DNA from 2 places in the Collinsella sp. TM05-37 genome. Region 1 is predicted to be linked to the other one. Evidence: riboswitches for the same ligand, from Rfam matches in the RefSeq annotation. Region 1 holds a riboswitch; the other holds the start of a gene.
The links. A riboswitch is a leader RNA that binds a small molecule or an ion and turns the genes downstream of it on or off. The one in region 1 is predicted to bind thiamine pyrophosphate.

Region 1 (4,163 bases):
GTTTTTGGCGCAAGGTAGCCTGTCTTTTTTTGGCAGGTTACTGGCTATTTAGTACTGCCACATGTGGTTGACGGGGCCGGAGCCTTTGCCCATGTCAAAGCCGGCGGCCAGAGCGCCCGTTAAGTAGGCCTTGCCGGCGTTGACGGCATCGGCAAGATCCATGCCCTGGGCCAATGCGCAGGCGATGGCGGATGAAAGCGTGCAGCCGGTGCCATGCGTGTTGCCGGTCTCGATGCGCTTGTGGCGGAACCACGTGGTGAGCGGATCGCCCATATGGTTGCCTTCGTTATCGAGTGGCGCGGGTTCGGCCAATACATCGTTGGCCTCGTTGACAAGATGCCCACCCTTAACGAGGGATGCGCAACCAAAGCGGCGGGTGAGGAGCATGGCGGCATTTTGCTGCGTGCGCTCGGAATCGATCTCGTAATCGAGCAGCGCCATGGCCTCGGGAATATTGGGCGTGATAACGGTCGCCAGTGGGAACAGGCAACGAGTAAGCGCCTCGGTGGCATCCTCGGCAATGAGACGGGCGCCCGAGGTGGCGACCATGACGGGGTCGACAACGATGTTTTGCGCATCCCATGCGCTCAAGCGGTCGGCGATAACCTCGATAATCTCGGCAGAGGAAACCATGCCGATTTTGACTGCGTTGGGGCGGATATCGTCAAAAACGGCATCGATCTGCGCCGCGACAATATCCGGGGAGATGTTCTGCACGGCGGTGACGCCCAGTGTGTTTTGCGCTGTGATGGCGGTGATGGCCGTCTCGGCATACAGGCGGTGCGCTGTGATGGTCTTGATGTCGGCCTGAATGCCGGCGCCGCCGCTGGAATCGGATCCTGCGATGGACAGGACGGCGGGTACCTTACTGCGATCCATGTTCGCTCCCTTGTCCGGTCGGAATCAAATGGGTCTTTAAGCCTGCATTATAAAGATGCCCGGGCCGGCTGTATGCCGATCCCGGGCGGGTGATGCAATCTTTACGCAAATGTAAGCAAATGTTCACATGTCAACAATTGACGAGCACCTTGTTGCCGATTGTGGCTCCAGTGACGCGTTAATCCTCCATGCCAAGATCGATCGTCGTGCCCTCGAACACCTTGTTGACGGTACGGACGGCGCACATCTTGCCACACATGGTGCAGGTGCCCTCGGTGGCGGCGGGGGATTCCTCGTAGCGCTTCTTACCGGTGACCGGATCGAGAGCACACTTCCACATGGCATCCCAGTCGAGCTTGCGGCGTGCCTGGCCCATCTTGTCGTCCATGTCGCGGGCGTGCGGCACCTTCTTGGCGATATCGGCGGCGTGCGCGGCAATCTTGGTGGCCATGAGGCCATCGAGCACGTCCTGGGCGTTGGGCAGGCACAGGTGCTCAGCCGGCGTCACGTAGCACAGGAAGTCGGCACCGGAGCTGGCGGAGATGGCGCCGCCGATGGCAGCGGTGATGTGGTCGTAACCCACGCCGATATCGGTCACCAGCGGCCCGAGCACATAGAACGGGGCGTTGTGGCACAGACGCTTCTGCAGTTTCATGTTGGCGGCGATCTCGTCGAGCGCCATGTGGCCCGGGCCCTCGACCATGACCTGGACGCCGGCGGCCCAGGCGCGCTTGCACAGCTTGCCCAGCTCGATCATCTCGGCGGTCTCGGTGGCGTCGTTGGAGTCGTAGAGACAGCCCGGGCGGCAGGAGTCGCCGAGCGAGATCGTCACATCGTACTCGTGGCAGATCTCGAGCACCTCGTCGTAAAACTCGTAGAAGGGGTTCTCGTTGCCGGTGACCTCCATCCAGCCAAACAGCAGCGAGCCGCCGCGGCTGACGATGTTCATCAGGCGGCCGGTCTCCTTAAAGGTCTTGATGACCGATTTGTTGATGCCGCAGTGGATGGTCATAAAGTCCACGCCGTCCTCGGCGTGTGCGCGCACGACCTCGAGCAGGTCGTCCTTGGTAAGCTTGACCAGCGGCTTTTCCATGTAGCCGATGGCGTCGTACATGGGCACCGTGCCCACCATGAGCGGCGTCTCGTCGATGAGCTGCTGGCGGAACTGGCGCGTCTTGCCCGAGTTGGAGAGGTCCATGATGGCGTCGGCGCCAAAGTCCTCGGCGATCTTGACCTTCTTCCACTCCTCGGCGGCATCGGCCTTGTCGCCCGAGATGCCCAGGTTGACGTTGACCTTGGTGGCCAGGCCCTCGCCGACACCAAAGGCGCGCATGCCCTTTTTGATATGCACGATGTTGGCGGGAATGGCGATGCGGCCGTCGGCCACGCGCTCGCGGATGTACTCGGGGTCGCGATGCTCGCGCTCGGCGACCTCCTTCATCTGCGGTGTGATCTGCCCGGCGCGGGCGAAGTCGATTTGCGTGACGAGCTTGGGCTCGGTCTGTGTGCTCATTGGCACGGCTCCCTTCGTTGGCATTACCCATATCAGGTTTGCGGGTCAGGGCGGGCGCGCCCAATCTCAGCCTGTCGTCTTGTCCTGCAAGCTCCCCGTTATGTCATGGGCTCAAGTATAGCCTGAATGGGTACGATTGGGCCAACGAGCGTGCCTGTGGGGAGGCGAACATGGAAGACAAGCATCTATATCGAGAGACGCAATGGGATGTATCGGCCGAGGAAAGCCGTGCGCACCATGGCCTTGTCGCGATTGGCTTTGCGGTGCTTGCCGTGCTGGTGATTGCCTTTTGTATCTGGACGTATGGTGGTCGCGGCGGCGCTGCCTGGGAGTTTGAGGCCGACGATGCCCTGCCGATCATGACGGTGAAGGTCGCTGGTGGTAACACGGTGGCCGCGCCGGGCGACTATTGGTATCCGCGCGACGAGTTTGTGCAGCTGCAGCTGAGCGGTGGCTCCATTCCTGGTGAAGAGATCGAGCGCGTGACCTTCGATGCGTCGCTTAAGACGCTGTCGGTCGAGCTCAAAGATCAGGGGGACGTTCCCACGACCATGGACATTGCGCTGACGGAATGGCGCCTGGAGCCTCCGACGGGTGTTGCGGTGTCCGAGGTTGAGCATGTCAAGATTACCTATCAGGACGGCTCGACAAATGAAATTGCCAAAGCCGACGGCTTGGCGGAATAGACGCCGTGCCTAGGCGGCACATTCAAAAGTAGCGGTGATCCTACAAGGCCTGTTCGTTCAGGAAGACCAAAGTGTTTTTATTTGAAAGCTCGGGAAAGTGGCGATAACCAACGTCGAACGCGGTGAGCCCGCTTACATCCTCGAGCTTGTTTTCTGCCATCCAGCGCACCATGGAGCCGCGTGCCTTTTTGCTGGCGGTCGAGCGCTGGATGGGCTTGCCGTTGCGGATGCCTTCGCCAAAGAGGCATGTGACGACCGTGGCATCGGTGGTGAGGCGGGGCAGAACGGCTTTGGCGTATTCCGCGCTGGCGAGGTTGACGATCGTAGCGTTGGAGCCTGCCGGAGCGATGGCCCGTGCGAGCTTGTCGCCCCAAAACGCATAGAGGTCTCGGGCATCGTCGACGGCAAGCTTCGCGCCCATCTCCAGCCGATACGGTTCAACGGCATGAAAGGGGCGTACGCATCCGTAAAGGCCCGATAGGATCCACAGATGGTCTTGCAGCCATGCGAGCTGCGCGGAATCCATCACCTCGGGTGCCATGCTCTGGTATTGAATGCCGTGATAGGACATGACGGCAGGGGAGAGGTGACGGGCGAGTGCGGGATTGTCGAGATCGCCGTTTTTCAGGATGGGCCCAAACTCATGCAGGGTGTTGAGGCAAGGCCCCAGCAGTTTGTCACTCACGTTCCAGAGCGCCTGCAGACCTCCGCTGCCTTCATTCCGCTCGATATCTAGCAGTGCGCGGTGGAGGCGAGCCGTCTCGTGCGCAAAAGGTGGAATGCCCAGGACTTCAAAAGCATCTTGGGCCGCACGCATCTGCTTGGCGGGCGAAATGATGACCTGCAGCATGGACTCTCCTCTGCCAAAAAGGAAGTTGCGGTGGAATACGGTCTGTTTTGGCCGTTTATGGGCCAGTTTAGTCCGTATTTCACCGCAACTGATGAAGGGTTGGTTAGGCGCGCTCGATGAAGGCCTTGTAGCCGCGATAGGCCTCGTAGATATCGGCCTTGTTGGCGACCTCCCACAGGGCGTGCATGGACAGGACGGCAACGCCGGAGTCGATGACGTTCATGCCATACTCGGC
Region 2 (4,163 bases), on a different contig from region 1:
GAGGGCCGCAAGTATCTGGATGGTGGCGTGGCCGATTCCATTCCCAGTGCTTGGCTGTTTGCGCAGGGCTATGACCGCAACGTGGTGGTGCTGACGCAGCCGGCGGGCTTTGTAAAGCAGCCCAACAGCGTGATGCCCATGCTGCGGCGCGTGTTCCGTCACTACCCGGAGTTTGTCGCAGCGCTTGAGCATCGGCATGAGGTCTACAATGCCACGCTCGATGACCTGGCGCGTCGCGAGGCGGCCGGCGAGGTCTTTGTGGTACGGCCGAGCGAATCGGTAAAGGTGCCGTCGCTGTGCCGCGAGCCCGATGAGCTCGAGCGCATCTACCAGGTCGGTCGTCGTGATGCGGAGGCGACCTTGCCGGCGCTGGAAACGTATCTGGCGGGGTAGGGGCTGCGGCGGAAAGCGCGTCCCAGAATCGGCGCCCAGAACGGGATGCAGTTTCCCGGACGGGAGGGTTTTGGAAACGGCGTCCCGCGTCTGGAATGGGATGCAGTTTCCCACTGGCCCTCTATACGGAAAGCGCATCCCAGAATGGAGGTCCAAACTGGGATGCGCTTTCCGTTGCTGAAGATATGAGGCCGCGGAGCAGCTGCTCGGCCTATGCCTATGCCTGCTGCCAGGTGTCGACAAGCTCCTTGGCCGCGGCGTAGGGATCGTCGGCGCTGCAGACGGCGCTCACCACAAAGAAGCCGTCGACGCCGGTTGCCTTGAGCTGCGGCAAGTCGGCCGTCTTAACGCCGCCGCCCACCACGATGGGCACGGGGCTTGCCGCGTGGAGTGCGGCCAGGTCCTCAAAGCTCTTGGTGATGATGGAGCCATCGGCTGCGCGTCCGCAGTCGCGCTTGGTCTCGGTCTCGTGGAGCGGGCCGATGCCCAGGTAGTCGACCAGACTCATGTCGGCGGTCTTGACGTACTCGAGCATTTCCTCGCAACGGGCCGAAAGGCCCACGATGGCGTCGGGGCCCAGCAGCTTGCGACAGACCTCGACGGGAATATCGCTCTGGCCCACGTGCACGCCGTCGACCGCAATGCCCTGCTCGCGTGCGGCGAGTACGCAGTCAAGGCGGTCATCGATCAGCAAGGCGACCTGACCGGTCTTGCCGGCCTGTGCGATTGCCTGCGCGGCGTCGCCGGTCAGCGCAATGATCTCGCGGGCGCTTGCCACCTTGGAGCGCACCTGGATGCAGGTAAAGCCGGCGTCGAGTGCCTGGGCCACCACATCGCCCACGGGGCGTCCGAGGGTATTTTCGGGGCCGAGTACCAGATAGGCCGAGATATCAAGGTTGTCGCGGATGCTCATCGTGCTTCCTCCTGCTTTTTGATCTGCGCTTCCATGCGCTCGAGTTTGCCGGTCATGGTGTCGGTAAATCCAGGTCGAATATCGGCTTTGAGCACGACTTCGGTTCGGATGCCCTTGCTCGCTAACACAAAGGTCGCGTCGCGCACGACCTGCATGACCTCGTCCCAGTCGCCCTCGATCTCGGTGAACATCGAGGTGGTGCGGTTGGGAAGGCCGCTCTCGCGAATGACGCGCACGACTTCGGCGACCTCGGCGGACAGTTCATCGCCGGTGCCGCACGGGGCGATGGCCACGGCGACGAGCGTGTTCATGCCGGCATTGGTTGCGGGCTCGGACATGGCTTATGCCTCCTCGAGCTCGAGTTGGTTATCGGCGATGTCTTGGGCGGTTGCGCGGTAGAGCTCGTCGATAAAGGCGGCCTTAAAGCTTGCCGGGGCATCGGCGACGGCGGCGGCACGCGTGCCGGCGACGTTGTAGACGGCGGTACCGCAGACTGCTGCCGTAAACGGATCGGCAGCGCAGGCGTACACGGCCAGCACGCCGCCCTGCGAGCAACCGCAGCCGGTAATCTTTGACATGAGCGGGCTGCCGCCGTGGGATTTGGCCACGGTCGTGCCGTCGGTAATCAGGTCGACTTCGCCCGAGACCACAACGGCGCCGCCGGTGTGGCGAGCGAGCGCCACGGCGGCATCGCGGGCGGCGTCGACCGTGTCGGTGGTATCGACACCACGTACGCGGCTCAGATCGGCCGACTCGCCCTCAAGACCCCACAGGCCGGAGAGTGCGATGATCTCGGAGGCGTTGCCGCGTACGATGGCGGGCTTGTACTGCTTGAGCTCGTTTACCAGCTGGGTGCGCAGGCTACCGATGCCCAGACCCACCGGATCGAGCACCCAGGGCTTGCCGGCGTCGTGTGCCGCCTTGGCCGCGCGGGGAATCGTCTGCTCGTAGATGGGGAAGAGCGTGCCCATGTTGAGATAGATGGCGGCGCCGCCGGCAACGAGCGCCTCGCCCTCGTCGGGCAGATAGACCATGGCGGCCGAACCGCCCACGGCGAGCTGCGCGTTGGCGACAAAGTCGATCGTCACCGTGTTGGTGATGGAGCCGGCCATCGGATTGGTGGCTCGAATCTCCTCTACGGCCTTGACCATATGTTGCTTAAGCTGTTCCGAATCAATCACTGCACATGCCTCCTTGGCATAGAAAAGGGGCGCTGTGCATAGACAGCGCCCCTGTAAAGGCGGCATGCTCCCTACGCCAGCATTAACTGACAGGTTCAAAGGATTGGGCCCTATGCCCTCTCAGCCTTGTGGTTTGCACCGCCGGCACTCCCGCATCGAATCTGTTGTTCCCTATACTAGCGCACCTGCCAATATGGGACAGGTTTATTTTGGCAGGTGGCAACAGGGGCGCTGCATTTTCCCAGATAAAACCTGCCAAGATAAACCTGTCCCTTATTGGCAGGTCGTTACAATAGACGGGATAAAGAATGACCGAGGGGACCTTATGATCAAACTTGTGCTGACCGATATGGACGATACGCTGATTCCTGCTGGACACGATGGCGCCAGCGACTGCGCCATCGAGGGCATTCATGCCATGCAGGCGGCGGGCCTGCATTTTGGCCCGGTTTCGGGTCGCCAGCCGTCCGCGATGGGCTGGATGTTCCGCAATCGCTCCGAGTGCTTCTCGACCGGTGCGTTTTGCAACGGCCAGGTGATGTTTGTCGATGGCGAGGCGGTTGCCTCGCGCGCAACTGATAACGATGCCCTTATGCGCCTGGCCGACTACCTGGAGCAAGAGACCGACGATACCTATTTGAAGGTCTACCGTCTGGGTGATGACTTTTGGGACAACGACGCCTATTGCGTGACAAGCGATCCCGAGCGTGTGCGTCGCGCCATGGAGTCAGGCGGCAACGCGTGGCTCAAGGGCGAAGAGGCTCCCTGTCGCCCTGTCGTTGACGATGCCCCGGTATACAAGGCGAATATCTGGAGTGCCCGTTCGCGCGAGGAGCTCGCCGAGCTGCGCGAGCGTGTTGCCGTCGAGGTGCCGGAGCTCTCGCTCGTGTTTCCCAACAACCGCGTGCGCCTGTTCGACGTTCTTCCGACCGGCTGGGACAAGGGCTGTGCTGCGCTGGAGCTGGCGCGCGCTTTGGGCCTGACGCCCGACGAGGTGGCCGTATTCGGCGATTCCGATAACGATTTGCCCATGATCGATGCCGTTCCCAATTCCGTTGCAGTCGCCAATGCCAACGAGGCCGTCACGGCTGCCGCGCGCTGGCATATCGGCGCTGCGGCAGATGATGCGGTTGCCGGGGCTCTGCATCAGATTGCCGCCTGCGCCGCGACGGGGGAGATGCCGTCGTTTATGCGTCAGATGGACGCGACGGGTTTCGACGTCACGAACGTCTAGGGAGAAAGCCATGAAGCTCCAGCAGCTCAGATATGTCGTCAAAGTTGCCGAATGCGGCAGCATCACCGAGGCCTCGCGCCGGCTCTTTGTGTCGCAGCCTTCGATTACCGCGTCAATTCGCGATCTCGAAAACGAGATGGGTGTACACATCTTTGAGCGCACCAACAAGGGCGTCATTGTGTCCGAGGAAGGCGAGACCTTCTTGGGCTACGCGCGCCAGGTGCTCGACCAGGCCGACCTGCTCGAGGGCAAGTACAAAGGCACGTCCGAGCAGGTGCCGCACTTTAGTGTGAGCTGCCAGCATTATTCCTTTGCCGTTAATGCATTTGTCGATGTGATCCGCGAGTTCGATGCCGCGCGCTACGACTTTACCCTGCGCGAGGAGCAGACCCACGAGATTATCGAGGACGTCGCGCATATGAAAAGCGAGCTCGGCATCCTG

Region 2: another riboswitch for thiamine pyrophosphate. It lies ahead of thiM (hydroxyethylthiazole kinase); the one in region 1 lies ahead of thiC (phosphomethylpyrimidine synthase ThiC).

Annotation. Positions count from the first base shown of each region.
Region 1 is NZ_QSPN01000013.1:12,326-16,488, reverse strand. Features, by position in the region: gene thiD (bifunctional hydroxymethylpyrimidine kinase/phosphomethylpyrimidine kinase) at 49-879, opposite strand; gene thiC (phosphomethylpyrimidine synthase ThiC) at 1,058-2,392, opposite strand; TPP riboswitch at 2,384-2,500, opposite strand; gene DXD48_RS07410 (hypothetical protein) at 2,563-3,078, shown strand; gene DXD48_RS07405 (YaaA family protein) at 3,119-3,928, opposite strand; gene DXD48_RS07400 (aminopeptidase) at 4,032-4,163, opposite strand, start outside.
Region 2 is NZ_QSPN01000001.1:99,016-103,178, reverse strand. Features, by position in the region: gene DXD48_RS00425 (patatin family protein) at 1-393, shown strand, start outside; gene DXD48_RS00420 (thiamine phosphate synthase) at 611-1,306, opposite strand; gene DXD48_RS00415 (thiamine-binding protein) at 1,303-1,644, opposite strand; gene thiM (hydroxyethylthiazole kinase) at 1,648-2,487, opposite strand; TPP riboswitch at 2,539-2,649, opposite strand; gene DXD48_RS00405 (HAD-IIB family hydrolase) at 2,813-3,721, shown strand; gene DXD48_RS00400 (LysR family transcriptional regulator) at 3,732-4,163, shown strand, end outside.